DNA from 3 places in the Vibrio paucivorans genome. Region 1 is predicted to be linked to each of the others. Evidence: predicted binding sites of a transcription regulator. Region 1 holds the regulator's gene; each other region holds the start of a gene.

Region 1 (10,039 bases):
GCGACGCGAGGTAATCACGCAAAACGCTACCTAGATCGATTGGTGCGCCCTGCTGCTTATGTTGCTGCAGCATGCCACCAATTCGCTCAGAGAGCTCATCATTGACTTGTTGAAATTCTTCGTATTCCACTTCAAGTGGGACTTGTCCGGTTACTTCATCGTCCCTAAGAACGAGAGCTTCATCTCGGAGGTCGGTCAGTCGCTCGGCATCTGCGTAAGTCAGATACCAAGGTGTATCAAAGTAGTCGGTAACGGATTGTCTTAATCGTTGGCTAAACGCACGGTTTTTATCCATATCAATCGCAGTACGGATAAACTTGTGTACGTGGCGGTCATAGCCAATCCATAAGTCGATAGCTTGTTGACCCCAGCTTGTAATACGGTCGAGCTTCATTTGTAGCGCAAACAACGTTTCGCCAATGAAATCCAATTCCGTATCACCATAGACAATTTCTTGAATGTCTAAAATCTGAGTTTGAAGCTCATCGCCCGCAGCCTGTAAGGTATCTTGCAGCTCTTTGAGCGTCGATGACGTCTCAGACAGCAAGGCCTCACAGTTATTGATAGCGTCGCGCCAATCTTTGTTCAGTAGTTCAGCAATCTGATCTTTCACCGATTGCTGTTGCTCGTCCATCACTCGCTGGTTCAAATCGATTTGATCAAAGATCTCACCTACCGAATATTTAAGAACGCCATATACATTCTTTTTCCAGTGTCCAGCTGTCCCGCCTTTTTGTGCAGCTTCAATCGCTTTCGACATTTCATCGGCGACCATAGACAACTGTATCGACAGCTTTAACTTAGAAAATTCACGGTGGCGTACATAATAATCGGTAATACCGATTGCCAGCGGGGATAAACGATAAATGCTTGCACCATCAGTCACTTCACTCGTGAAGCGGCTGATTAGGCGCTGCTTAACCATTTCATTGATGGCGTTGTTTGCACGAAATGCCGAAGCATCACCCGTGTCTTCAAATAAACGAGTGACGATGGTAAACGCATCATGCAGCTCACCTTCACCAAGCTCTTCATCAAACCTTTCGTTACTCAGAACCGCAATCGAAATCAAAAATGCAAGTCGTTCTGTTGTGAGGTTCAATGAAAAATCATGCTGCTTGACCCAACCAACTAGTTCATCAATTGGTTGCTCGGCAGCATTGAGAGTCATCTCACTCATTGCTCATCCTGTTGTTCTTTCTTTTTCGCCCATACGTGTATGTATCGGCCTAATGAGAGGTATGGCTCTTGTCTACACAGTTGTTTTTCGAGTGCCAACACGTCTTCTAATTGGTAGTCACCCATGTACTGCATATTCCCGATGTAGTCACTGAATGAGCGAATTCCCGACTTGCCGCAAATTTCAAACCCGGCATCTTCAATCCATTGATAGACTTCTTCAGGTTTTAAGCCTTTTTGCGGCTGAAGTTTAAATCTTTTTCTATGTGGCATGCCCTCTAATACATGAGGGATATTGCCACATATGACATTCTTGTAGACCAGACCATGATGGTTATAGAACATGACCGAAGCGACACCGCCTGGTTTCACTTGTTCTAGTACCGTCTCTAAAGCAGGCTTTGGGTCAGCTAACCATTCCATTACCGCGTGAAACATCACTAAATCGACAGCACGATCTAAGTGCTCTCCTATCTTTTGGACAGGCGAATGGATCAGGCGATACTGCTCAAGTAGGCCGTTTTTTGCAATATCCTGCTCGGCTAGTTGCAGCATTTCCGAAGATAGATCACATAATGAAATCTGGTGTCCGAGCTCAGCAAGTTTTTGAGACATTTGTGCCAAACCACCACCAGCATCAAGCACGGAGAGAGGTTTTTCATCAGCGTTCAAGCGTTCAAGAATTTGCTGAAGATCTTCCCAAACAATGACTTGGCGGATCTCTCCTTTGTCTGACCCGTAAATATTTTTTGCAAATTTGTGGGCAATATCGTCGAAATTACGGTCTTCAGTCACGGTGGTTGAGTTATCATAGCTAATCGTGCTGCTATTCTGTCATAGGAATGGTAGGAATAAAGAGGGTTTCTCTTATTTTTATTATCAAGTGGTGTTTTTTCGGACTATTTCTGTATGTTTGAGCTGAAAAAGATTATTTCATCGATGCTTATGCCGTTACCAGCCATGTTAATCCTTGGCTTTTTAGGCTTAATGCTCATCATGTTTACCGCAAAACGAAAAACAGGATGTTTTGTTGTTCTCTTCTCCTTTATCGGCATTTTCCTGATTGCCTTTCAACCTGTATCAACACGTTTACTCATGCCAATGGAAAGGCAGTACTCCGCTTTTCTACCCATTGATGAATCCGTTGACTACGTAATGGTGCTTGGCAGTGGGCACGTAGTTGACGATCAAATTCCACCGACTTCTGAGCTAAGCCGTACCGCGCTAATGCGATTGAGCGAGGGGATTCGTATACTGCGCATGTACCCAGGCTCTAAACTCATCCTTTCCGGTTATGCGGGTGGCAGTGAGTTTAGCAATGCTCGTATGATGGCAAAAGTCGCCTTGGCACTCGGTGTGTCTAAGTCTGACATTATCTTGCTAGAAACCGCGCAAGACACCTGGGAAGAAGCCAGACAAGCCGCTGCTTTTGTTGGTCAAAAGCGTCTAATCCTAGTCACATCGGCCAGTCACATGAAACGCGCTTTGAACGAGTTTAATTCTGCTGGGATCAAGCCTCTTCCTGCGCCGACAAACTACCTTGCTCACAGTAACATTACTCAGCCATGGGAAAAGTACACCCCTAGAGCGGTCTACCTTGAGCAAACTGAACGTTACTGGCATGAGACTCTTGGTCTCATCTGGCAGAGCTTAAGAGATATGGCATCAGATTACGAAGAGCGTGCTCTGCAATCCGAAGAAACTTCTTTGTAGTAAGCCATAATAACGCACACTAATCTGATAGATATTAAAAAGCCGAAGTCATCACTTCGGCTTTTTCTTTATTGCTCAAACGACATAGCAGGCAGTCGTTAGTCACCAGCAAACATATAACCTTCACCGTGTACGGTCACAAATATTTGTGGATTCTTAGGGTCGAACTCCATCTTGGCGCGCATTCGACGAATAAGTACATCGATAGTACGGTCGTTTGGCGCATCGACTCGGTGACTGATCATATTCAGAATACGCTCTCTACTTAGCACCTGATTTGGGTGTGACGACAACGCTACCAGCAACTCATATTCTGCTTTAGTGAGCTTAACCGGCTCACCATTTCGGCTCAATGCGCGGCGCTGAGTGTCAAACGTCCACTCACCAAAGCGAACGACATTGCTGTTTTTGTCATTAGTTTCCACTACAGGCGAAACGTTGCGAGCCGCTGAAATTCGCCACAGCAGGTTTTTCACACGAACCAACAGTTCGCGCAGTTCAAAAGGTTTAGTAACGTAATCGTCGGCGCCCATTTCGAGCCCAACAATTTTGTCTATGCTATCCGTGCGCCCTGTCACCAGAATGATTCCAATATCTGACTGGCTACGTAACTCTCTTGTCAGCATCAATCCATCACCACCCGGCAAATTGATGTCCAACATCACTAAGTCGACAGAGTTTTCTTCCAACGCTTCTCGCATTTGCACGCCATCTTCGGCTTCACTAACGGTGTAACCTTCATTTTGAAAGTATCCCACTAGCTTGCTGCGAGTAACAGCATCATCTTCTACAACTAATACGTGATAGCTCATCTAGACCACTTAATCTTGATTTCAGGTTAACTTTAACAACACTATTCTATTCATAATCAGTAACAATTCTAGAAAATGCTACTTCAAAAGTAAGAAAGGTGATTTTTTATTGATTCAAAACAACCTTAGACTCGCTATTCATATCTCACTATATCTCTCTATTTTTATTCACACATGTAGTTACCGCTATTCATCTTTATTAGTTAAACTAAAGACATACCTCGAATTGGAGCTAAAACAATGCAAGAAACAAAAGCATTTAACGAAAAAAGAGCTGAAATATACTGGTGGCTATCTAGCTTATTTGCTAAAGAACTGACCGAAACGGATATTGAACAGTATCAAACCCCAGAAATTCGCTCTTTCCTCGCAGGGCTTGGTGAAAATGAAACTCTAAAACCGTCTATCGACAAGATGACTGACGCGCTCAACCGTCTAAATGACCGTGAAGACGCACAGTTAGAGCTCTCTGCAGATTTCTGCGACCTATTTTTGAAATCAGACAAAGAATCCGCTTTGCCTTATGCGTCTATGTACATCGGTAAATCGGGTCTATTGAATGACGAGCCCGCCAAAGAAATGGCGTCATTAATGGCTGAACATAGTATTGCTGTCAGCGCTTCACTTAACGAGCCAGCAGATCACATTGCGATCGAATTAGACTTCCTTGGTAACTTGATTATTCGCTCTAACGAACTTGAACAAGAACAGCACCTTGATGATGCACTGCTCGAACAAGAAAAGTTCATCCGAGAAAAGATCCTTTCTTGGGTTCCACAATTTTCGACCAAGTGTCAGTCACTCGATGAATTCGGCTTCTACGCTGCGGTAGCATCTCTATTAGTGTCTTTCCTAGAGCTAGATTGCCACTACCTCGCCGGCGAGTAATTTCACCACTCCCTAGCTAGCGACAAAATCGTCAATTGTAGTGATAGATCACTGCTATTGACGGTTTTTTCATTGCTTGCGCCACGTTTGAGGTCTAGAATCGTGACCGCAAACGATTAAAAATGAAATTGACTCAGTTTCCTGGGTAGAAATACGAACCGCTGGCTAAAAGCGGTTTTTGTGTTTTTACTACTTTGATGTAACCATTAACTAGGAGCTGACAATAATGATTGCTGCGGTGAGCCAAGGGGTAAGCCAGTATATGCAGCAGTTCTCAATAGGACAGAACCTTATGGCCACAATTAAAGATGTTGCTCGCTTAGCTGGCGTATCAACTACCACTGTTTCCCATGTAATCAACAAAACTCGCTTTGTTGCTGAAGCAACCCAAGAAAAAGTGATGGAAGCAGTTAAAGAGCTTAACTACGCTCCAAGTGCCGTTGCTCGTAGCTTGAAATGTAATACGACCCGTACCATCGGCATGTTAGTAACTCAATCAACTAACCTATTCTTCTCGGAAGTAATCGATGGTGTTGAAAGCTACTGTTACCGCCAAGGCTACACGCTCATTTTGTGTAACACCGGTGGCATTTACGAAAAGCAGCGTGACTATATCCGCATGCTAGCTGAAAAGCGCGTAGATGGTATTTTGGTCATGTGTTCTGACTTAACTGAAGAGCTACTAGAAATGTTGGATCGACATGCCGATATTCCAAAAGTAATCATGGACTGGGGCCCTGAAAGCTCTCAAGCCGATAAAATTATCGATAATTCGGAAGAAGGTGGCTACTTAGCCACTAAGTACCTTATCGATCGTGGTCACACAGACATTGCTTGCCTAAGTGGCCACTTTGAGAAAGCAGCCTGCCAAGAACGTATCCAAGGATTCAAACGTGCTTTAGGTGAAGCCAATCTATCGGTTAACGAAGATTGGATCTTAGAAGGTAACTTTGAGTGTGATACCGCTGTGCTTGCCGCAGATAAAATTGCAGCAATGGACCACAAACCAACTGCCGTATTCTGTTTCAATGACACCATGGCATTTGGCTTGATGAGCCGTCTACAACAAAAAGGGATTCGAGTACCAGAAGATATGTCTGTTATTGGTTACGACAATATCGAACTTGCTGAGTACTTCTCTCCTCCGCTAACAACGGTCCACCAACCGAAACGTCGCGTGGGTAAAAATGCCTTTGAGATCTTGCTAGAGCGTATTAAAGACAAAGAACACGAAAAGCGTGTCTTTGAAATGCATCCAGAGATTGTTGAGCGTAGTACCGTAAAAGACCTGACTAAATAGTTAGCAAGATTAATAACCTATGTGCTTTACGTGGTAGTTCAGAGATACGCAAGGCGCATAGCTTAGTCTTATTTATGGAACACATATCACATTTACAACATCCAAATGTGATACTTATTCAGATTTTTAATTACTCTTGAATTAGAAGTCACGCACAGGGCAAACCATTCGAAAGTTTGGGACGCAAAGCTTCCGGCCTACGGCATTTACTTGCTATGGTAGCGGGGTTGCCGATGGCAAACTATGCATACACAACTTTACTCCTTACTGACACAGTTTCTGCATTTTTTTGCTAACCTCTCGGACCTGATTTGGTGGCGTATTCACATACACCGAGAATATACAGCATGGACAAACCAGTACTAAAAGACTCAATGCGGCTGTTTGAACAACTAGGCCGTGTAAAATCCCGTTCAATGTTTGGCGGTTTCGGCATCTTTGTTGACGAGACAATGTTCGCTCTTGTTGTAAATGATAAGTTGCACATCCGAGCAGACGATTCAGCCGCAAAAAAATACAAAGGACAAGGCTACGAGCCTTATGTATATAAGAAACGTGGATTCCCTGTCGTTACAAAATACTTCGCATTGCCAGACGATTGGCAGGCAAACCCAAAAGCTACGCTCGATGAGGCCATTGCAGCTCTTAAAGCAGCAAAGGTTGAAAAAGAGTCTCAAGCTCAGTCGAAACCGAATCGACTAAAAGATCTTCCAAACCTAAGACTAGCGACCGAAAGGATGCTCAAGAAGGCAGGAATCGAGTCTGTTGAGCAATTGGAAGAAGCTGGCGCGGTAGAAGCATTTAAAGCCATTAAGCAGTCCCATACTTCGGATGTTGGTTTAGAGCTTCTATGGGCACTTGAAGGGGCAATTAAGGGGACTCATTGGTCAGTCATTCCACAATCGCGTCGTGAAGAGTTGGCTAATCGACTCAGCTAACCCAAGAAAAGTTCATAGAACCGGCACTCTGTGCCGGTTTTTTTGTATCTGCTGAAATTTTCTTTCCACTTAACCTGTCTTAATTCAAACAGTTTCTTGATACTAGGCGAGAATTCGCCACCAATCTCTCTGCAAGTACTTTATCTACTTTTATACTAAGAAGACATAGCAGGTAGAGCGGCCAACGTATCTTTAGGTCGGAGAATAAAAAATGAACAAAAAGCTAGTATTTGGCGTGGTATTCGTCGCACTGATTATTATTTTGGCCATGAATTTTGGTCAATACTTCACGCTTGAAAACGCTAAAGCACAGCAAGAAGCTTTAGGTAGCTTTATTGAGCAAAACTTCCTCATTGCAGCGATCAGCTACTTTCTGGCTTACGTCGCCATCACCGCTTTTTCAATTCCAGGAGCTGCTGTCGTCACACTGCTAGGCGCTGCATTATTCGGTTTTTGGACCAGTCTACTGCTGGTTTCATTTGCCAGTTCTATTGGTGCTACCCTCGCGTTTTTAAGCTCACGTTACCTATTGCGTGACTGGGTACAAAATAAGTTTGGCGAGAAGCTGCAAGTCATCAACAATGGTGTAGAGAAAGACGGCGCATTTTATCTATTTTCGTTAAGGCTTATTCCCGTATTCCCTTTCTTTTTGATTAACCTTTTAATGGGCTTAAGCCCAATTCGTACTAGCCGCTTCTACTTGGTTAGTCAGCTAGGTATGCTACCCGGCACAGCAGTTTATCTAAATGCTGGTACTCAACTAGCCCAAATTGACAGCCTATCAGGTATTGTTTCGCCAACAGTGTTGATCTCTTTTGCCCTACTCGGTGTTTTCCCTATTATCGCAAAATGGATCATGGCCAGAATCAAAGTGTCCCCTAAAGCACACAATGGAAACGCTTAATGAATATCTTCACTGCCTCCAATCCCGTTCAAGCTCATATCTTGTGTGAACTTTTACGAGCAGAAAACATTCCCTGTGAAGTTCGGGGAGAGGGGTTATTTGGTTTGCAGGGCGAATTGCCATTTGGAGAAGATTCTGCCCCATATGTATGGCTTCTTGAAGCAGAGCAGCTTAGCAAAGCCAAATCAATCGTAGAGGGCTTTCATAACAAAGAAGCATCCAGTTATGCCACCTGGGTGTGTAATAGCTGCCAAGAAGACAATGAGGGGCAGTTTGGAGCATGTTGGAAATGTGGCTCGCCTCAAGCGGAAAAGGTCGGCAACAAGTAAAGTAATTAGATTAGGGTCTGTTGACCTTTCGAGCTGTTTTTTGCAGCACTTTGTGGGAAGTTCATACAAGGCAAAGGCTTTAGAAATGAACCACAAAGGCTGCCCGAAGGGTTCGGCTAAAATCGTTTTATGCTTTGTTGAAGACTATTTGCTTAGAATGACTAGGCTACACAGTCTTCGCCTCGCCTAAAACGATTTTATCTCGAACAAAACTTAATCACGAAAGATCAACAGACCCTCGTAAATAAAAAAACACACTGCCTATGCAGTGTGTTTTTTTATGAATTCGATGGAAACTCGATTAAATGCTTCCGGCTGTTCGACGTTACAAACGTGGCCACAATTCGGTAACTCACACAACTCGCTACCTTGGTGCGCAGCGACCATCTCTTTGACGGGTTGTATAAACATGTAGTCCCTTTCTCCCATCAGATAAAGTGTAGGAATAGGTAACTCTCTATCTTTGAAATACCGCATCAACGGGTTAACTTCTGAAGTTAGGATAAACCAGCGCTTAAACTCTTTTTGACACAGCTTTTTGGCTTCACGGATAAACAAGTGTCGGGATTCACGCTGGCTTTTCTGTGGCATTACAATGTAAGCAAACAAGCTGTACAACCACATGTAAGGGATAATGTGCTTACTCAAGTTACCTAGCTTAACCAGCACTTGAGAACGAGTATTAAAACGTGTCACAGCGCCTCCAAGAACCATGGTTCTAACCCGCTCAGAAGCGATTTCAGCAAGGTTACGTACAATAATGGTGCCGAGTGACATTCCTACAAAATGCGCTGAACGAATTTTAAGGTGATCGAGCACTCTTAATATATCCTGAGTGACAGCTTTGAAGGTATATTGATTTGAGATCAATTCACGTAGTAATCGATTCGACTTCCCATGGCCACGAAGGTCTACGAGAAGAATATTAAAGTGCTCTTTGTACGCTTTGATCTGTTTAAACCAAATCGATGAACTACCACCCGCACCATGCACGAACACAACCCACTCATCGCTAGTTGGGTGCTGGTAAGTTTTGTGAAATAGCAAGGTATCAGACATAACTCTCAGTGTGGTTATTTATAATTTGGTAATAGGGTTAGAAGACTACCATAACTTGATGCCGATTCTATTCCCCAAAAGTCAAAGATTGACGAATTCGTACACTTTTGAGCATTAAATGTAACAAGAGATTGCAGCACATAGAATTCGGTGTGCATGTATTTGCATTGAATCACACAATAAAAAAGGTGCACTCTGTGCACCTTTTAAATACTTTTTATCGTTATGCTATGAATCCAAACTTTGGCAATACAGCTCTAAGTACTGGTTGGCTGCATCCGTCCAACTGAATTTCTTATCCATTGCTTGAAGCTGGATACGCCTTACTTCCGAAGGTTGCTGTGCGTACAGTAGTAGCGAACGTAGCATGACTCTTAACAAGGCATCTCCACTAGGTTCATTAAAAACAAATCCTGTGGCAGATTCCTTATTTGAGTCATAATGCTCCACGCTGTCTTTTAGACCACCAACACCTCGAACAATCGGCAATGTGCCGTAAGCCATACTATACATTTGGTTAAGGCCGCATGGCTCGAACTCAGAAGGCATTAGAAAGAAATCGGAGCCCGCTTCTACCCAGTGCGCTAGCTTATTGTCATACGCTTCAACAAACACAAATTTGTCAGAGTGAATCGCTGCCACCTCTTTCAACTGACTTGCAAGTACCGGGTCACCTGTACCAACAACCACCAACTGAACGTCATTTTTCAAGAACTCTTCTAGTATCGGCAGTAAGTAATGAACGCCCTTTTGGTTGGTTAAACGGCAAACCATGCCATACATAGCGACATCTTCAAGCGGGAGCCCTACTTCGCTCTGGAGTGCTTGTTTACAAGCCTTTTTCCCACGCAACATACTTTGATGAGTCGCTCGATAGTTTTTAGGCAGGTAACTATCTGTTTCAGGACACCAAGCCG
Region 2 (10,039 bases), 700 kb from region 1:
GCATGGTTCACCCTAACGTACTTCGCAGCGTTGGCATCGACCCTGAGAAATACTCTGGCTTCGCATTTGGTATGGGCGTTGAGCGTCTGACTATGCTTCGTTACGGCGTAAACGATCTTCGTGCGTTCTTCGAGAACGACCTTCGTTTCCTAAAACAGTTCAAGTAATCCAGGGGATACATCACTATGAAATTTAGCGAATCTTGGCTTCGTGAGTGGGTAAACCCTGCGGTATCGACTGACGAACTTACACACCAAATCACAATGGCGGGTCTAGAAGTAGACGACGTACTACCTGTTGCTGGTTCTTTCACTGGCGTTAAAGTAGGTAAAGTGGTTGAGTGTGGTCAACACCCAGACGCTGACAAACTACGTGTAACTAAAGTAGATGTTGGCGCTGAAGAACTTCTAGACATCGTTTGTGGCGCATCTAACTGTCGCCTAGGTATCAAAGTTGCTGTAGCGACTGTTGGTGCTGTTCTACCAGGCGATTTCAAAATCAAAAAAGCAAAACTACGTGGTCAACCATCACACGGCATGCTGTGTTCATTCTCTGAACTAGGTATCGACGTTGAATCTGATGGCATCATGGAACTAGCAGAAGACGCAGCAATCGGTACTGATTTCCGCGAATTCCTAGGTCTTGACGACGTAACAGTAGACGTAGACCTAACGGCTAACCGCGCTGACTGTTTCAGCATCCGTGGTATGGCGCGTGAAGTTGGCGTTCTAAACCGTGCTGATGTAACTGAGCCTGCAGTAAACGCAGTAGCACCAGCTATCGACGACACAGTTTCTATCGAAGTGAAAGCGACTGCAGCATGTCCACGTTACCTTGGCCGTGTGGTTAAGAACGTAAACGTTCAAGCTGAAACACCACTTTGGATGCAAGAGAAACTGCGCCGCTGTGGTATTCGCTCTATCGATCCAGTAGTTGATATCACTAACTTTGTTCTTCTAGAGCAAGGCCAGCCAATGCACGCATTCGATCTTGCTAAGATTGAAGGCGGCATCGTAGTGCGTATGGCAGAGCAGGGCGAGAAGCTAACTCTTCTAGACGGCAACGAAGCTGAGCTAAACGCTGATACTCTAGTTGTCGCAGACCACAACAAAGCCCTTGCTATCGCAGGTATCTTTGGTGGTGAAGAGTCTGGCGTAACGACTGAAACTAAAGACGTACTACTTGAGTGTGCGTTCTTCGCACCAGACCACATCCGTGGCCGCGCGCGTAGCTACGGTCTACACACTGATTCTTCAATGCGTTTTGAGCGTGGTGTCGATTTCGCACTACAAACAAGCGCAATGGAGCGTGCAACAGAACTTCTAGTTGAGATCTGTGGCGGTGAAGTAGCCCCTGTTGTTGCAGTAGAGTCAGAAGCTGACTTACCAAAAGCAAACACAGTATCACTACGTCGTACTAAGCTAGACAGCCTGCTAGGCCACCACATTGCAGACAGCGATGTTGTTGAAATTCTAGAGCGTCTTGGCCTAACGGTTGAAACGACTGATGCAGGTTGGACAGCGACAGCACCAACATGGCGTTTTGATATCGCAATCGAGCAAGACCTAATTGAAGAAGTAGGTCGTATCTACGGTTACGATAATATCCCTAACCAAAACCCAGCGGCAGCACTTAAGATGCACGACCACGTTGAAGCGAACATTCCGCTAAAACGCGTTCGTAACCTACTAGTTGACCGTGGTTACCAAGAAGCAATCACTTACAGCTTCGTTGAGCCAGAACAACAAAAGCTTGTTGTTCCAGGTGTTGAGCCGCTAATCCTGCCATTCCCAATCTCTGCGGATATGTCAGCAATGCGTCTAGGCCTAATCCAAGGTCTACTAAACACTGTGGTTCACAACCAGAAGCGTCAACAACCACGTGTTCGTCTATTCGAATACGGCCTACGTTTCATCCCTTGTGAGTCTGCTGAAAACGGCATGCGCCAAGAGCCTATGCTTGCAGGTGTTATCGCAGGTACTCGCAGCGAAGAGCACTGGGACATCGAAACTAACACAGTTGATTTCTTTGACCTGAAAGGCGACCTAGAAGCGGTTCTTGAGCTAACAGCTAACGAAGCAGCTTACTCTTTCGCAGCACTTTCTGCTGAAGATAAGGCAGCGAACCCAGCACTTCACCCAGGTCAATCTGCAGCAATCATCGTTGATGGTAAGCAAGTAGGTGTAATCGGTACTGTTCACCCAGAGCTTGAGCGCAAGTTTGGTCTAAACGGCCGTACTATCGTATTCGAAGTGGAATGGTCTGCAATCAACACTAAAGTGATTCCAGAAGCAGTACAGCTTTCTAAGTTCCCATCAAACCGTCGTGATATCGCAGTCGTTGTAGATGAAGCAGTGGCTTCTGGCGACATCGTTGCTGCATGTCTAGAGCAAGGTGGTGAGTTCCTGAAAGACGCGAAACTGTTCGACGTTTACGTTGGCAAAGGCGTTGAAGAAGGTAAGAAGAGCCTAGCAATCGCTCTGACACTACAGTCAGTAGAACGCACGCTTGAAGATGCAGACATCGCTGGCGCGGTTGACGCTATTGTTGCTCACGTATCTGAGAAGTTCGGTGCGTCACTGCGTGACTAATCATTTCTGATTAGATAGTAAAAACCCTGCTCAATCGGCAGGGTTTTTTTATGGCTCTCGCTTTATTTCAAGCCTTTCAGGTCGCCTGTTGGTGCCTATAAACAAATGGCTTGGTAATGGAGTCTGTCTGGGGCAACCACAACTCTGCTGACTCCAATATTTTCTGTTCGATTATACTTCTCGACGGAATGATCAAATCCATATGCGGTGGAAGGCGCCATATATTGAGTCACACCTTGCTGCATTTCTACAATCTCATCATGCCCATGGCCACATATGACCTCTTTAACTTGATGCTTCTGAAGTGCTTGGAAAACTTCATTATCGTTTTCCAAGCAAATTGCTTTCATCCATTCTGAGCCCACTCGAATAATAGGATGGTGAATGACCACGACAGGGTTAGTCGATTTTCGAAGTTGCTTTTTTAACGTTGCAAAATCTCGGTTGCTCAAACGCCCCGAACCCAACGGATGAGTATTATCGATTGGTTTATTGCTGGAATTAAGAAATAGAAATTGTCGGCCAGATATATTGGCTTTGCTGGGCATGGAAATAGAAGAGCCCTTTAGCTCAACTCTCATTAGCAGATCATCATCGTGGTTACCTGCGATTGCGATGATCACTTTGTCTTGTATGTATTCATCGATGAAGCGAACTAACTTTTTGTAACTTCCTACATTGGGGCCACAGCAAATATCACCAGTGAGAAGAACATGTGTACATTCAGCATCGTCTTGAGCCAGCTTGAGAGCACGGGCAAGGTTGCGATAACTTGTTTCATCACCTAAATGGCAGTCACTAATTTGGTAAATTGTCGTCATGGCCGTAAGTACCTAGAGGTCCCAAAAGAAACGCATAAAATGTCGTAATGTGAAAGGAATATAACTGAAACAACACTAATATTAAAGTCAGCATCAACTTACTGATTTATTAAGGTTTTTAGTATTTATTTGTGAACTAGGCAAAAAAATATTGCTACAAAGTCTGCAAGAGTGTTTTGCTGATATATGTATTAGTAGCCGAGGAATGGTCTGAAAATGGCAGTGAAATCAGAGTATTGTGAGTATATTATACTGAATTATTGTGTGGTTATGTGGTTGTTTTTGTTGGCTAATATACAATCGCCCAAGAAAAAAGTTGGCGAAAATCAGAAGCTTGGCATACACTTTCCAAGGTAAAGCCGATATGTTGTTGATTGGCTAGGCGAAATGCTTTGGCGCTGTCGTTTAGACAGCAATGTTTAACACAGCTTTGAGGGAAGTTTTATGGCGCTCACAAAGGCCGAATTGGCTGAGAACCTGTTTGAAAAGCTTGGATACAGTAAACGGGATGCCAAGGAAACGGTTGAAGTGTTTTTCGAAGAAATCCGTAAGGCACTCGAAAGTGGCGAACAGGTAAAACTGTCAGGTTTTGGTAACTTTGATCTTCGTGACAAAAATGAACGTCCGGGTCGAAATCCTAAGACTGGTGAAGACATTCCGATTTCTGCTCGACGAGTAGTGACATTCCGACCGGGACAAAAACTAAAAGCCCGAGTAGAAAACATTAAGGTTGAGAAGTAGCCCAAGCAATAGACCACGCAGCGCGTGGTCTTTTTGTCTCTGCTACTTGGTTCTAGTGACTTAGGATGACAGCGAAAACGCATAAAAAAGCGGCCAGTAGGCCGCTTTTCGTTTCTATGCTGCTTGTAAGTGAGTGGTGATGTAAGGTTGCCACGCGTTTTGGTATAGTTCGCGAGACTCACGGCGCATATTGGCGATTTGAGCTTGTTCAAACTCAGTAAAGGTTCGGTTTTCAGCCGCCGCTTTACGTTCAATGGTTTGAATTACTTCATATAAATCATGCTCTGGACCATTTTTAACATCAGCGATCGCTTTTAAGTGGAGCTGCACTTCTGCAATGATGTCGGTTTTCGGAAGTTGAACCAGCAAGTTTAAGTCACGGTAGCCTGAATCACCTGGCTTTTTAAAACGGTTTTTCACTTTGACTACAGTTGTTTCTCGGTTAAGCACTTCATAAACTTCCATTAAACTTGCCACATCGTCAGCAACGATTGTTGCGCGAGCTAAGTCTGTAATTCGCTCTGGTTTACCGCCAAGTTCATGCTGAATTTTTTCTTCTGCACGCTTTTGAGATTTAACACCAGCGAAATAGGCATCAGTAGAAGTCAGTAGCGCAGTACTTTTGCAAATAGTTTCTAGCTCATGCTGAGCTTGGTGAGCTTTACTGTAAAGAATATCGAAATCAGAATACGGTTGAAGAGGTGTAACATCGGTTGATTGAATGCCGTAAAGACCGCTCAAGCTGTGTTTGAATAGCTTAGAGCAGACTTCGTTCTGGCTTGTCGTAGAACGGTTTTGCTCACCACTTGGGGCGGTTGGAATCGCTGCGAATGCAGGTGCACGGCTTAGTACCAATAGCATCAGTGCTGTAGTACGAAGAAATAAGCTCATTCACTCTCCTTAACTTGCAGTGTCATGGTTAAAAGGAGTACTTAAAGGACGCCAATAACATTACAAATAAGAGTTGCTATTCAATTTATGGGGTTCAAAGTTAGCAAAACAACCTCTGAACACCCGAGTATTTTAAATTCTTGCGCTCAATCACATATTGATTTCACACTAGTTTGAGTGACATATAGTGAGTAAGTTCACTCATAACTTGTAAGCAATTATAACCAACGAAGATTAATACAAAATGAACGGTTCTATTCATCTTTAAATCGACTTGGGTGATGAGGTATTTTCCGTTAGGCTATGTCCACAACGGTCAACAAGAGAGTACAGCAATGAGAGACCAAGAATTTTGGCACAATAAGTGGGCAGCGAACCAAATTGGTTTCCATTTAGAAGACGTAAATCCGCTACTGATTGAATTTTGGCAAGCCACTCGTCCTACTAGAGAGAGTAATGTGTTAGTGCCGCTGTGTGGTAAGTCGGAAGACTTAGTATGGCTTGCGACTAAACACAATGAGGTTCAAGGCATTGAACTAAGCAATATTGCTGTACGTTCATTTTTCTCCGAGCACTTTTATACACCAACCGTCACCACATTAAATGGGCAGCATGAACTGTATCAGTTTGATGAACTGTCGATTTATACGGGAGACTTCTTCACTGCGCCATTGCAAGGTGCGGATATCATCTATGATCGCGCAGCGCTGATTGCTCTACCTGAAGATATGCGCGTCGAATACGCAGAAAGAATCAAAGGGTTGCTAAAGCCGGAAGGGCGCATCTTGCTGATTACTTTAGATTACCCGCAAGATGAAATGTCGGGGCCTCCATTCAGTGTACCTAAAGCAGAGATAGAAGCCTTGTTCGAAGGCTATAAGGTGACGAACTTAAATCGCGACGATAAAAACGCAATCCCACCGAAAAACAAAGTGTTGAGCCGTTTTGCGGAAGAGGTGTGGCTAATTGAGAGTGACTAGTTCTCGTCTATTGTCATAATTCGTTCTTAATGTGTAAACACATTTCGGGACGGCACAATGGAATGAAAAAGGGCTGATTAATCAGCCCTTTTATTTTAGTAGATAACCTTGATTTTACTTGCACTCTCCACGGCATCTTCTACCGCTTTTTCGATTGATGCTCGGCGTGTTAGAGATACGCCAAGTCGACGGCGGCCATCAATGTCTGGTTTGCCAAAAAGGCGCAGCTGAGTTTGTGGTGCGGCTAAGGCCTCTGTCATACCATCGAATTGGATGTTGTTAGATCTACCTTCACCAAGTACAACTGCAGATGCAGAAGGTCCGTACTGAGTAATCGTGTTAATTGGCATTCCTGTGAAAGCTCGCACATGAAGCGCAAATTCAGAGGTATCTTGAGAAATGAGTGTGACTAGGCCAGTGTCATGTGGGCGAGGGGAAACTTCATTGAAGATGACCTTATCACCTTTAACAAATAGCTCGACGCCAAAAATACCGTAGCCACCTAATGCGTTGACGACTTGCTCTGCCGTATATTCCGCAGCTTTGAGTGCAATGTCTGACATCGCCTGCGGTTGCCATGATTCACGATAATCGCCATCTTCCTGACGATGACCAATAGGCGCGCAGAAATGAACACCATCCACGGCACGTACAGTAAGTAGAGTGATCTCGTAATCGAAGTCGATAAAACCTTCTACAATAACTCGGCCTGCGCCCGTACGTCCGCCTTCTTGTGCGTAGTCCCATGCTTTTTGAATATCGTCTTCAGATTTAATGACACTTTGGCCTTTACCTGAAGAGCTCATGACCGGCTTACATACACATGGAATGCCTACGTGTTCAACAGCGGCAGCAAATTGTTCAAAGCTGTCAGCAAACTGGTATGGAGAAGTAGTCAGTTCCAACTCTTCTGCTGCTAAACGGCGGATACCTTCACGGTTCATGGTGAGTTTGGTCGCATTTGCAGTAGGAACAACGTTAAGGCCTTTCGCTTCTAGCTCTACCAGCTTGTCTGTCGCGATGGCTTCGATTTCAGGTACAACATAGTCCGGCTGCTCTTTTTCGATGATAGTTTGCAGAGCTTCTCCATCAAGCATGTCGAGTACATAACTGCTGTGAGCAACTTGCATGGCTGGTGCGTTCTCATAGCGATCACAGGCGATAACTTCCAAGCCGAGACGCTGGCATTCAATCGCCACTTCTTTGCCTAATTCACCGGAACCAAGCAGCAGCACGCGAGTTGCACTTTTACGGGTAGCAGTACCAAACATACAAAATCCTTAAACTTTGAAAGGGGAATAGTAAATTTGCAGGCATGATACTTAAGTTTCCCTAAAAAGCAAACGTTTGCGTAAGTGTTTATTGCAGGTAGAGGCTAGGTTATTTCCGGATGTTGACGAGGGGGGAGCTAATCTTGATTATCAAACACGATATCACCCTGAAGGATCGTCATTAGGACACGGGAATTAGGGATGCTTTCTAGTCGCATTTTAGTAATGTCGTCACTGAGCACCACGAAGTCTGCCGATTTACCAAGGTCGATGGAACCAGTGAGTTCTTCTAAGCCAAGGCTATAGGCGGCGTTGATGGTGTAGGCGTCGATAGCGGCATTGATATCAGGTAGTCCATAGGGTTTCATTTTCATGCTATTGGCAATGCCTACCAGCGGGTTGATGTCATGCACATTCCAATCGCTACTTAAAGTAACATTAACCTGATGATCGAACATGGTACTCAGGTTCATCATCGACTTGGCTTTCTTAATCCCAATGATCGCCTCTGCCCATGTATGGTCGTTGTAGGCGACATAATCTGATCCCACTTGAAAATCGGCAGTCACATTTAGCTTCGCAAAACGAGGGACGTCGGCCTTATCGACAAGTTCAACGTGAGTTAAAGTATAACGTTGCTGCTGACCCTTTTCCCTCATGGCTTCAACTGCATTTAGGGACTCCCTGACCGCGCCATCACCAATAGCATGTATGTGTGCACTATACCCAATCTGAGCTAATTCTGAGAGCCAGTTCGTCATATCTTTGGGTGAAATATAGTTAAGGCCGTAAGGTTGATTTGGGATGTAAGTCGTCAGATAGGGGGCTAGCACTTTTGCTGTACCATTGACTAAAATGCCATCGCTGTACATTTTGACCTGATTCACCAACAAAAGATTTGAGTGGTCATCAGTGTAAATACTCTCTAGATACTCAAGTTGGTGTTTCTTACCTACCTCTGGATAAATCCATGGGCGAAGTGAAACACGTGCAGTTAAGTCCCCCGACTTTTCCGCGGCCTTCCAAACCTCCAGCCAACCGCGTTTCCAGTACAGCCGGCCATCACCTATGGTTGTGATCCCATGAGCGGCCGCTTCCTCCAACCCCGCAATTAACCCTTGGTAACTTTGGTCAAATTGATTAGGCAGGGAATTCCACGCGGTTTCCATCACTATATCACCAGCGTTATCGAGTAATATCCCGTTGAATTTTCCAGATTTTGTTTTAAGAATTTTGCCGCCCGGCGGGTCGATTGATTCATGGTTAAACCCAGATAACTCAAATGCTAAAGAGTTCACCCACATGGAGTGAGACGTCTGCTCCATGAACACTACGGGTTGATTTGGGAAAAGAGAATCTAGTACTTCCAGAGGTGTAGTTTCGTCTTGGCTGGAAAGGAGGCTTTCGATAGTAAAACCGTACCCAGTAATCCAACCAGATGTTGGGCTCATATCCCGGCAATCTTTTAGATAAGGAACCTGTTCGGAAAGAGTACCTCCTTCTAATAACTCGCAACTACCACCAGCTTCGGAAGCTGCTTCAAACACATGGTTATGGTTATCAATGAACCCGGGTAACAAGAATGCATTGCCGAGGTCAATGATTTCAGTCTCTGATCCTTTTAGTGTCGCAGCGCCATCTGCGCTGCCAATATAGCTAATTTTTCCCTGCGTAATGGCTACACTGTTCGCTGTTGGGTGCCCATAAATGTTTGCATTGATCAGAAGTGAATCAGCTTGCCCATTTGCATGGGCAAAACTGCTCGTTGCGATTAATGACATCAGTAGGCGCTGAAACTGAATCATGCTGTGTTCCCTTTAGCACTTAATGTACTGGAAACTATCACAGTTTTTCCAACCCTGAATACTTGATGCCGGACAAGCGCGCCATATCTGTGTTCCAAGTAGCAAGATCTTTCGAGTTAAATTGGTTTAAGTGGTGATGCCCACAGGCTCTAGCCATCACTTGCATCAGTTCTACAGAAGATAAGAAAAAGTTTTTAAGTTGATTAGAGGCTTTTTCTACGTTGAGTCGTTGCCTTAAATCAGCCTTCTGAGTCGCAATGCCTGCTGGGCAGTTATTGGTGTTACACATTCTTGCTGCAACACAGCCAATAGACTGCATAGCACTGTTCGAAATCGCCACGCCGTCTGCCCCTAATGCCATTGCTTTGACAAAATCCATCGGCACCCTTAAACCACCTGTCGCAATGAGAGTGACACGCCCGGATGCACCTTGCTGATCAAGGTAGCGGCGCGCTCTTGCTAGGGCGGGTATTGTTGGGACACTGATGTGATCTCTGAACATTTCGGGCGCGGCACCAGTACCACCACCGCGACCGTCTAAGATGATGTAATCAGCACTGGCATCCAAGGCAAACTGAATATCTTCTTCAATATGGTTAGCGCTTAGCTTAAAGCCAATAGGAATACCCCCGGTCACTTCTCTGACCCGATCGGCAAATTTTTTAAAGTCTGCAGCGGTGTGTAAGTCTTTAAATGTCGGTGGGGAGATAGCTGGCTCACCCTCTGGTATGCCTCGAACCTGTGAAATTTTGCCAATATTTTTGTTTCCTGGAAGGTGTCCACCAGTACCAGTTTTGGCTCCTTGTCCGCCTTTAAAGTGGAATGCTTGAACGTTCTTCAATTTTGACTCGTCGTAACCAAACTGAGCGCTTGCAAGTTCATAGAAGTAACGTGAATTGGCGGCTTGCTCTTCGGGTAGCATGCCGCCTTCTCCTGAAC
Region 3 (10,039 bases), 430 kb from region 1:
GGTACCTGTTGTTGCTCTTGTAGGGCGCCCAAATGTAGGTAAATCTACGCTGTTTAACCGATTAACACGTACGCGTGATGCTTTGGTTGCGGATTTTCCAGGGTTAACGCGTGACCGTAAATATGGCCAAGCTAAGCTTGGTGAACACGAATTCATTGTAATCGATACTGGTGGTATCGATGGCACTGAAGAAGGTGTTGAAACTAAAATGGCTGAACAGTCGCTAGCGGCGATTGATGAAGCTGATGTGGTGTTATTCATGGTGGATGGTCGTGCTGGCCTAACGCCTTCAGACATCGCAATTTCGAACCATCTTCGCAAGATTGAAAAGCCATCTATGTTGGTGGTAAACAAAGTCGACGGTATCGATGCTGATGCTGCATCTGCAGATTTCTGGCAACTTGGTGTGGAAAACATGTACCAAATTGCGGCAGCGCACGGCCGTGGTGTTGGAGCATTGATCGATCGCGCTCTTAACCCATTTGCAGAAAAAATGGCGGAAGAGGCAAAAGGCGAAATCGAAGATTTAACTGACTTTGTAGACGAAGAAGAAGAGAAGCTCGATTACACTGAAGAAGAAGCTGAACAAGAGTTCAACCGTCTTCAAGACCAGCCTATCAAACTCGCCATCATTGGCCGTCCAAATGTTGGTAAATCAACACTGACTAACCGTATTCTTGGTGAAGAACGTGTGGTTGTGTATGACATGCCAGGGACGACTCGTGACTCTATCTACATTCCGATGCAGCGTGACGACCGAGAGTACGTGTTGATTGATACTGCTGGTGTTCGTCGCCGTAAACGTATTAATGAAACTGTAGAGAAGTTCTCAGTTGTTAAAACGCTTAAAGCTGTTGAAGATGCGAACGTAGTCCTTCTTGTTATTGATGCTCGTGAAAATATCTCTGATCAAGACTTAAGCTTGCTTGGTTTTGCTCTTAACGCTGGCCGATCGATTGTTATTGCTGTCAACAAATGGGATGGTCTAGACACTGATGTGAAAGAGCACGTGAAGAAAGAGCTGGATCGCCGCCTAGGCTTCGTAGACTTTGCTCGAATCCACTTCATTTCAGCACTGCATGGTACTGGTGTTGGTCACTTGTTTGAATCAGTTCAGGAAGCTTATAAGTCGGCAACAACTCGTGTAGGTACATCGGTACTGACTCGCATTATGAAGATGGCCACTGACGATCATCAACCACCAATGGTTCGTGGTCGCCGTGTTAAGCTTAAATATGCTCATGCTGGTGGTTACAACCCACCAATCGTAGTCATTCACGGTAACTTGGTAAACGATCTACCTGACTCTTACAAACGTTACCTAATGAACTACTATCGCAAGTCTTTGGAGATCATGGGGACACCGATCCGCATTAACTTCCAAAGTAGTGATAACCCATTTGAAGGCAAAACGAACAAGATGACGCTATCCCAAGAGCGTAAGCGTAAACGCCTAATGAGTGCGATGAAAGATCGTAAAAAATAGTAAACTGGCCCAAGTATCTACTTGGGCTTTTTTATGCCCATAAATTACAGAGTACCAACGCTATGATCTCTCCAACCATTACTCAATTTTGCCATCAAGTTTGGCAACTTGATTCCACAGTGCAGCTTGTCGAAAAGCAAGGCAGTGTTAGCTATGTTGTGGCAGATAAAACCCCTTTTCACCCTGTTAGCCATATTTGGCCAGATCATCCTGCTGATACCGGGAGACTGGTCGTTGGCGAGCAGGATGTCGAAGTATTCGATAGTTTAGTCGGTGCGATTGAGCTATCAACGGATCAGCTGTATGTTGACAAAGCGATCCCCGTAAAACGTGATAGTGATGGCTGGGTGTTCGTTGTAGTTCACTGCGTTCACCAAGCTATCGACTTATCAGTTGGGCAATTGATAACCTTGTGTGTCGATAAAGAGCGCCAACTAGCATTGAGCCGAGGCCATAGCGCAGGACATTTGGCTTATCTTGCGCTTAATAAGGTGCTAGCCGATGGCTACTGGCGCAAGGATGCGGATAGAAAAGACCCTCATGGTCACTACGATTTTAATAGCTATGCTCAAGAAACAAGCTTCGTAACCGAAGATAAATGTGTCGATAGCTATCGCTTAGGTAAAACACTGCGCAAAAGAGGGCTCAACAGTGCAGAAATGCTGCAGGATCTAGCAAGTATTGAATCTCGAGTTAATGCACAATTATCTGATTGGTTATCGTTATCTTCTACTGTTGAGATGCATTGTGATGGTGAAGCATTAACGGATTCTCGTTACTGGCGATGTAACTTACAAGAAGGAGAAATTGCCGAGATTCCTTGTGGAGGAACGCATGTCACCTCATTAAATGAGTTCGCTCGTATTACTGTCTCTCTATGTCAGATTGATGGACAGAACATTGAAATGCACACCGATGTAATTCCGACATAGCCCTAAAGCGATCTTTTTATTAAAATCTGTTTATTCTGTTCCGTGTGTTTATTTGTGGTTTTTTATATTGTTTAAAATCCAAAAACAGCACATGTAACTTATGCTTTCGGTGTGTGGTGATATAAATATTCTTTTTAGGGTAGATCGCTGATCAAATAGAATAAAGCGGATGATCATATAAAGATCATGGTAGGAGAATAACACTCAGTATAACTCATACTAGTGAACTATCACGGGACAAAATCAAGGAAAGTGACAATGATCTTGTTAGATAATCCCCGTATAAGTAAAAGTTAAATGACATTATAAAGGTGATGCGATGACTGAGAATCAATGCCCGAAGTGTGATAGCGAGTTAGAGTGGGATGGCGCTTATCACTGCGGATCTTGTTCTACCCATTATAAAAAAATAGGATATTGTCCTGAATGTAGTGCAGAGCTAGAGAAGCTACAGGCGTGCGGCTCGGCAAGTTACTTTTGCAATACTTGCAATGAGTTAAAGTCGAAGTCGAGAGTAAGCTTTGTGCTTCAGCCCATTTTAGCTCGTGACTAAGCTAGGAAGTGAAAACCTAGACCTAATCAGTTAACAGTGGAGTGTACTTCACCATCAGCAAGGCGGGTGACCAGTGTGTCGCCCATTTTTACATCTGAAGCACGTGTTACCACTGTCCCATGCTTATCTTGAGTGATGGAATATCCACGTTTTAACGTTGCCAAAGGACTAACTGTGTCAAGCTTTTCCGCGGCTAAAGCCAATTGATGTCGTGTATTGAGCAGCTTTCTATCCATAGCATCCAACAACTTTTGTTCTAGCCTTTGTAGGCTAGATTTTTGTTCGCTGAGCTTTGTAACGGGAGAGTGGAGCTGTATTCGATATTGTTGTCGTTGTACGGCCTGTTTGCGCATGGTGATGAAGTTGTTCATGCTTCGATGCAAGCGTTGTTCTAACTCGTCGAGTTGTTGGCTCTGGCGCTGTAGCTGATGGTTAGGGTGTTGTTTCTCTAAACGGTGCAGCAATGTTGCGTTGTGTTGACGCTGTTGGCTTAGGTAATAGCGAAGTGCGCTAACAAGCTTTTGATGTTTGGTCGCCAATGCCTGATCTTTATGGCTATTATCACGACTAACTAACTCAGCAGCGGCAGAGGGAGTAGGGGCACGCATATCTGCTACAAAGTCAGCAATAGTAACATCCACTTCATGACCGACAGCACTGATAATAGGAATCTGGCTAGCTGCGATAGTTCGAGCCAAGATCTCGTTATTGAAACACCAAAGATCTTCCAATGAACCGCCCCCTCGACCAACAATCAAGACATCACACTCGTTACGACTATTTGCGCAGCCAATTGCTTGAGCGATTTGAATCGCTGCGTCGTCACCTTGTACCGTTGTTGGATACACCACAACAGGCAGCGAAAGGTCTCTGCGTTTTAACACATCAAGAATATCGAACAGCGCCGCACCGGTTTTAGAGGTAATGACCCCAACACGGGTTGGATGCTCAGGGAGAGGGTGCTTGTTGGTTTGAGCAAAGAGTCCTTCCCCTGCGAGTTTCATTTTCAGTTCATCAAACTGTTGCTGCAGGCGGCCATCACCTTCTGGCTGCATGCTTTCAATGATCAGCTGATAGTCCCCACGAGGTTCATATAAAGACAAGCGTGCTTTTACTAGAACTTGTTTACCATTTTGCGGCTTGAAGGTTACACGTCTATTGTTGCCCTTAAACATCGCACACTTAACTTGGGCGCGAGAATCTTTAAGGGTTAGGTACCAATGACCTGAGACAGGGGCTGAAAAGTTTGAGATTTCACCAATTAGCCACACAATTCCCATTTCATTTTCAAGGAGTAAGCGGACTTCTGCATTGAGACGGGAGACAGTGAAGATATTTTGATTGGTCAGAGAAGACACAGCTAATCTCATAGACGTGAGTATGGAAGTTAGCGGCAATATAATACATATCAAGGGGGTAATTGCAAATAAAAAATAGAAAAATGTGTAGCCAAGCGATTTCGTTAGCCGTATAATCCGTCCGCAATATCTAATCCAAATGCAATGAAGTTGCCTTAATTTTGTTGCCCTCATTATGCGAAACGATGAGATTGGGTTGTTCTTTTTACTCCTCTAATTGTGAGATATTGCAAATGCTAAGAATTGCCAAAGAAGCGCTGACATTCGATGACGTACTACTTGTGCCAGCACACTCCACCGTTCTCCCAAACACAGCTGATCTTCGCACTCAGTTGACGAAAAATATCACCTTAAATATCCCAATGATTTCTGCGTCGATGGATACTGTGACGGAAGCTCGTCTTGCTATCGCACTTGCGCAAGAAGGCGGTATTGGTTTTATTCATAAGAACATGTCTATTGAACAGCAAGCAGAGATGGTTCGTCAGGTTAAGATTTTTGAAGCTGGTGTTGTAACCAACCCTGTGACTGTGAATCCTGATGCAACTATTGCTGATGTTGTCGCTTTAACTGAAAAGCACGGCTTTGCTGGTTTCCCTGTTGTTACTGAAAGCAATGAATTGGTTGGTATCATTACTGGCCGTGACGTTCGCTTTGTTACTGACTTATCAAAAACAGTTGAATCGGTAATGACACCTAAAGATCGCTTGGCTTCGGTAAAAGAAGGAGCAACTCGTGAAGAAGTGCAAGAGAAAATGCACGAAGCACGCGTTGAGAAAGTACTGGTTGTGAACGATGAGTTCCAACTAACCGGTATGATCACTGCGAAAGATTTCCATAAAGCAGAACGTAAACCAAACGCATGTAAAGATGAGCGTGGTCGTCTACGTGTAGGTGCAGCTGTTGGTGCTGGTGCTGGTAACGAAGAGCGTGTAGCCGCTTTGGTTGAAGCTGGCGTAGACGTTCTACTTATCGACTCATCGCACGGCCACTCTGAAGGTGTACTTAACCGTATCCGCGAAACTCGCGCAGCATACCCTGATCTCGACATCATCGGTGGTAACGTAGCAACAGGCGCAGGTGCTAAAGCACTTATCGAAGCAGGCGTAAGTGCTGTTAAAGTGGGTATTGGCCCTGGTTCTATTTGTACTACTCGTATCGTAACGGGCGTAGGTGTTCCTCAAGTTACTGCAATTGCAGATGCTGCTGAGGTGGCAAATTCTTACGGTATTCCAGTTATTGCTGACGGCGGTATCCGCTTCTCAGGCGACATCTGTAAAGCTATCGTAGCGGGCGCATCAGTTGTGATGGTTGGCTCTATGTTTGCGGGAACAGAAGAAGCACCGGGTGAAGTAATTCTTTACAATGGCCGTTCATACAAAGCTTACCGTGGTATGGGTTCACTAGGCGCTATGTCACAAGGTTCTTCAGACCGTTACTTCCAGTCTGACAACGCTGCAGACAAGCTAGTACCAGAAGGTATTGAAGGTCGTATCGCATACAAAGGTCGCTTGAAAGAAATCGTACATCAGCAAATGGGTGGTCTACGTTCAAGCATGGGTCTAACAGGCTCAGCGACTATCGAAGCAATGCGTACTCAAGCAGAGTTTGTTCGTATCTCAGGTGCAGGTATGAAGGAGTCTCATGTACACGATGTTCAGATCACCAAGGAAGCACCAAACTACCGTTTAGGCTAATTTTACTTGTTATTTTGTCCGAGAACGGCGTCGAAGATGCTCACTTATACTTATTAAGCTGCGCGTCTTCTCCTTGTTCTCGACCAAAATCCCGACGTAAAACGGGAACAAGAAATCTTACGTAAACGTTTGCTTTTTTCCTTGAAGCATTGATAAGAGGCGAGTAAACTCGCCTCGTTTTCATAACCTAGCTTATAAGACTGCCCAAAATGACTAAAAACATTCATGACCAACGTATTCTGATCTTGGACTTCGGTTCTCAGTACACTCAACTTGTCGCTCGCCGCGTACGTGAAATCGGCGTTTACTGTGAACTATGGAGTTGGGATGTAGAAGAAGCGGATATTCGTGAATTCAATCCAGACGGAATTATCCTTTCTGGCGGCCCTGAAAGTGTAACCGAACAAAACTCGCCACGTGCACCTCAATATGTATTTGATTCTGGTGTTCCAGTTCTAGGTGTATGCTACGGCATGCAGACTATGGCGGAGCAACTTGGTGGTAAAGTAGCAGGCTCTAACGAGCGTGAATTTGGCTACGCACAAGTAAAAGTATCTGGCGAATCTGCACTATTTAAAGATCTTGAAGCGACTCAAGATGTATGGATGAGCCACGGCGACAAAGTAGTAGAAATTCCAGCTGACTTTGTAAAAGTGGGCGAGACAGAGACCTGTCCGTACGCTGCAATGGCAAACGAAGAGAAGAAATACTACGGCGTGCAATTCCACCCAGAAGTAACGCACACAAAACAAGGCCTGCAAATGCTAGAGAACTTTGTTCTTGGCGTATGTGGCTGTGAGCGTCTGTGGACTTCAGAGTCAATCATCGAAGATGCTGTTGCTCGTATTAAAGAGCAAGTAGGTGAAGACGAAGTTATCCTAGGTCTATCGGGTGGTGTTGATTCATCTGTTGTCGCGATGCTGGTTCACCGTGCGATTGGCGACAAGCTAACATGTGTATTCGTTGATAACGGTCTTCTTCGCTTAAACGAAGGTCAACAAGTAATGGATATGTTTGGCGACAAGTTCGGCCTAAACATCATCAAAGTTGACGCAGAAGATCGCTTCCTTGCGGCTCTTGAAGGTAAGTCTGACCCAGAAGAGAAGCGTAAGACAATCGGTCACGTATTCGTAGACGTGTTCGATGAAGAGTCGAAGAAGCTGAAAAACGCGAAATGGCTTGCTCAAGGTACGATTTACCCAGACGTAATCGAATCGGCTGCATCTAAGACGGGTAAAGCGCATGTAATCAAATCACACCATAATGTGGGTGGTCTTCCTGATGATATGGAAATGGGCCTTGTTGAGCCACTACGTGAGCTATTTAAAGATGAAGTGCGTAAGATTGGCCTAGAGCTTGGCCTGCCTTACAACATGCTTTACCGCCACCCATTCCCGGGTCCTGGTCTAGGTGTTCGTGTTCTTGGTGAAATCAAGAAAGAGTACTGTGATCTTCTACGCCGCGCAGACGCGATCTTCATTGAAGAGCTACACGCTGCGGACCTATACAACAAAGTATCTCAAGCGTTCACGGTATTCCTACCAGTACGCTCTGTAGGTGTAATGGGCGATGGCCGTAAGTACGACTGGGTTGTGTCTCTACGTGCTGTAGAAACGATTGACTTCATGACTGCGCATTGGGCACATCTACCATACGACTTCCTAGGTAAGGTTTCTAACCGCATTATCAACGAAGTTGATGGCATTTCACGCGTAGTTTACGACATTTCAGGTAAGCCACCTGCAACTATCGAGTGGGAATAATTCCCAACGGTATTGTTTTTGATTGATGAAGCCCTGAGGATTCCTCGGGGCTTTTTTATATCTATCGCTGTCACATATGGTGCTCAGTTGATGAAACCAAGTGCGCATTAAGTAATTGAAAATCTTATGTTTACTAACTTAGTGTTTTTTGTAGCACACCTAATACTCTTGATGTCACCATACGTTGGATGGTTTACATCGAGAGGAAATCACTCGCAAATCTCCCGTTCAACATCACATTTGTCTGCATAGGTCTCCATTAAGCCTCTATTCTTCTAAAGAATTTTTTAGTGAGACAGGGACTTCACTGATGATAAAACTAAAACCACTCACCTTACTTGTGGGCTGTTCAATAGCGGTAAATGCTATGGCAGCGATGAACATTCAACCTGACCCAGAAAACCCAACTGGTTATGTCATTTCTCGTGCTGATATCCAAGCGGCTGGCGATGCGCAAACCTCCGACCCTATGTATGCCATTTGGTCTAAAGCATTAGAAACTCGCCCTAATGCTGTGGTGGAAGCGATTGAGCCGGGAGCGGCTGCAAACCCAGAGAATGTTAAGCGCGTAGAGCGGGTTTTTCCTCAATCAGAGTGGGATTTCCTCACTCAAATGGCCACGCATGAATATACTTACACTCGCTTTCTACGTGCGATTGGTAAGTTTCCGGCATTTTGTGGTGAATACACAGATGGCCGTAATTCGGATGCGATCTGTGAAAAGTCGATCGTGACGGCATTTGCTCACTTTTCGCAAGAAACCGGTGGTCATATCGCCAAAGATAATATTTCGGATAACCCATTAGCACTGGAAGAGTGGCAGCAAGCGCTCGTTCATGTACGCGAAATGGGTTGGTCTGAGGGGCAAGAAGGTTATACAACAGGATGTGGTCAGGACTATTGGCAGAACCGCCGCTGGCCATGTGCTGCGGGGCAAGGCTACTTTGGCCGCGGTGCTAAACAGTTATCCTATCACTTTAACTATGGTGCATTTTCGGAAGTGATGTATGACGGCGATGCAACGGTATTGCTTAACAATCCCGGTTTGGTTGCGGATTCTTGGCTAAATCTGGCCTCTGCCATTTGGTTCTTCCTAACGCCACAGGCACCTAAGCCGGCGATGCTACATGTGATTGATCGTACTTGGACGCCATCTCTGCGTGAAATTGATGCAGGTATCGGATATGGCTTTGGCACCACAATTAATGTGATTAATGGTGGTATTGAATGTGGCGAACAAAACAAAGAGAAAGGACAGCCAGTCAATCGTATTCGTTACTGGGAAGGGCTATCGAGTCATTATCAGATTCCGCTAGAAGCCGACGAAAAGAACACTTGTTGGCAGCAAACACCTTACGGTAGCTTAAACCTTAATGGTGCAACGGATGTTCTTTACACTAACTGGGATGGCAACTGGAAATATTACCCAGATCGCCCAGAAGGTTACTCGTTTGAGTGTGAGCTGGTGGGCTTCCAAACTGCCTATTCTGCACTTGTTCCAGGTGACTACGAGAAATGTGTCACTAACTTTTATGGCTCACATGCAAGTTGGCCAGAGGTTCGAGTGGTAGAACAGCTTGATCCTGTCGACCCAGGTACTGACCCTGGCGGTAATGGATGGGATGTAAACAAAGTGTATAACACTGGCGATCAAGTGACTTATAACGGAGCAACATATCAAGCGAAATGGTGGACTCAGGGCGATGATCCTGCCAATGGTGGACCTTGGGAGTTAGTTGAAGGCACACCAACCGAGCCTGTACCTGAGCCAACCCCAGATCCAACACCAACGCCTGACCCAGAACCAACGCCAGATCCGACTCCAAACCCAACTCCGGATCCAAATACCTTTATTCAATGGGAAGCGGGAGTGACACAAGTGGGGAATGGCGACAAAGTGACGAATGCGGGTAAATGTTTTGTTGCGAAGAACTCCCCTGGGGTTTGGGACACACCGACTGCTAGCAACTGGTTCTGGGATGAAATTTCGTGTCAGTAGTTTGCGGAGTCGTCCGTAGCGAAAAACTTTAGACCGACGGTTTAGACTCTCCAACTAAGGTAGCAATATGCATTAAATAGAGCTTTAGGTTACCCATGTTCCTAAAGCTTTTTCTATTGTTCGATAGAGGGTTTAAGCCCTTAAAATCAATTATTTAACATTGGTGGTATTAATTGGCTTATGATGATCTAATTGCTGATGTGGTACTTTACTGAATTGTTTTTTCCTTAGTGTTATTCAACCTGACTTAT

Evidence for each region. Region 1 encodes PurR, which represses purine synthesis genes. Its sites were predicted from a motif close to TNANGNAAACGTTTNCNTNA; they were not measured.
Region 2: a site for PurR is predicted at 7,360-7,379, ahead of purT (formate-dependent phosphoribosylglycinamide formyltransferase). Genes of this name have one in related genera too.
Region 3: a site for PurR is predicted at 4,417-4,436, ahead of guaB (IMP dehydrogenase). Genes of this name have one in related genera too.

The regions. Positions count from the first base shown of each region.
Region 1 is NZ_CM133230.1:1,085,948-1,095,986, reverse strand. It holds gene mukF (chromosome partition protein MukF) at 1-1,180, opposite strand, end outside; gene cmoM (tRNA uridine 5-oxyacetic acid(34) methyltransferase CmoM) at 1,177-1,974, opposite strand; gene elyC (envelope biogenesis factor ElyC) at 2,089-2,892, shown strand; gene torR (two-component system response regulator TorR) at 2,991-3,704, opposite strand; gene torD (molecular chaperone TorD) at 3,945-4,592, shown strand; gene purR (HTH-type transcriptional repressor PurR) at 4,885-5,892, shown strand; cyclic di-GMP riboswitch class I at 6,041-6,127, shown strand; gene ACXABW_RS05195 (TfoX/Sxy family DNA transformation protein) at 6,240-6,830, shown strand; gene ACXABW_RS05190 (TVP38/TMEM64 family protein) at 7,042-7,734, shown strand; gene ACXABW_RS05185 (putative signal transducing protein) at 7,734-8,063, shown strand; gene ACXABW_RS05180 (alpha/beta fold hydrolase) at 8,325-9,122, opposite strand; gene glgA (glycogen synthase GlgA) at 9,351-10,039, opposite strand, start outside.
Region 2 is NZ_CM133230.1:1,783,515-1,793,553, reverse strand. It holds gene pheS (phenylalanine--tRNA ligase subunit alpha) at 1-167, shown strand, start outside; gene pheT (phenylalanine--tRNA ligase subunit beta) at 186-2,591, shown strand; gene ACXABW_RS08255 (metallophosphoesterase family protein) at 2,687-3,412, opposite strand; gene ihfA (integration host factor subunit alpha) at 3,857-4,153, shown strand; gene ACXABW_RS08245 (RelA/SpoT domain-containing protein) at 4,268-5,044, opposite strand; gene ACXABW_RS08240 (thiopurine S-methyltransferase) at 5,380-6,024, shown strand; gene purT (formate-dependent phosphoribosylglycinamide formyltransferase) at 6,120-7,295, opposite strand; gene ACXABW_RS08230 (amidohydrolase) at 7,433-9,100, opposite strand; gene ACXABW_RS08225 (glutamate synthase-related protein) at 9,138-10,039, opposite strand, start outside.
Region 3 is NZ_CM133230.1:660,283-670,321, forward strand. It holds gene der (ribosome biogenesis GTPase Der) at 1-1,486, shown strand, start outside; gene ACXABW_RS03175 (alanyl-tRNA editing protein) at 1,549-2,418, shown strand; gene ACXABW_RS03180 (zinc ribbon domain-containing protein) at 2,738-2,971, shown strand; gene xseA (exodeoxyribonuclease VII large subunit) at 2,998-4,329, opposite strand; gene guaB (IMP dehydrogenase) at 4,563-6,026, shown strand; gene guaA (glutamine-hydrolyzing GMP synthase) at 6,236-7,789, shown strand; gene ACXABW_RS03200 (chitinase) at 8,100-9,788, shown strand.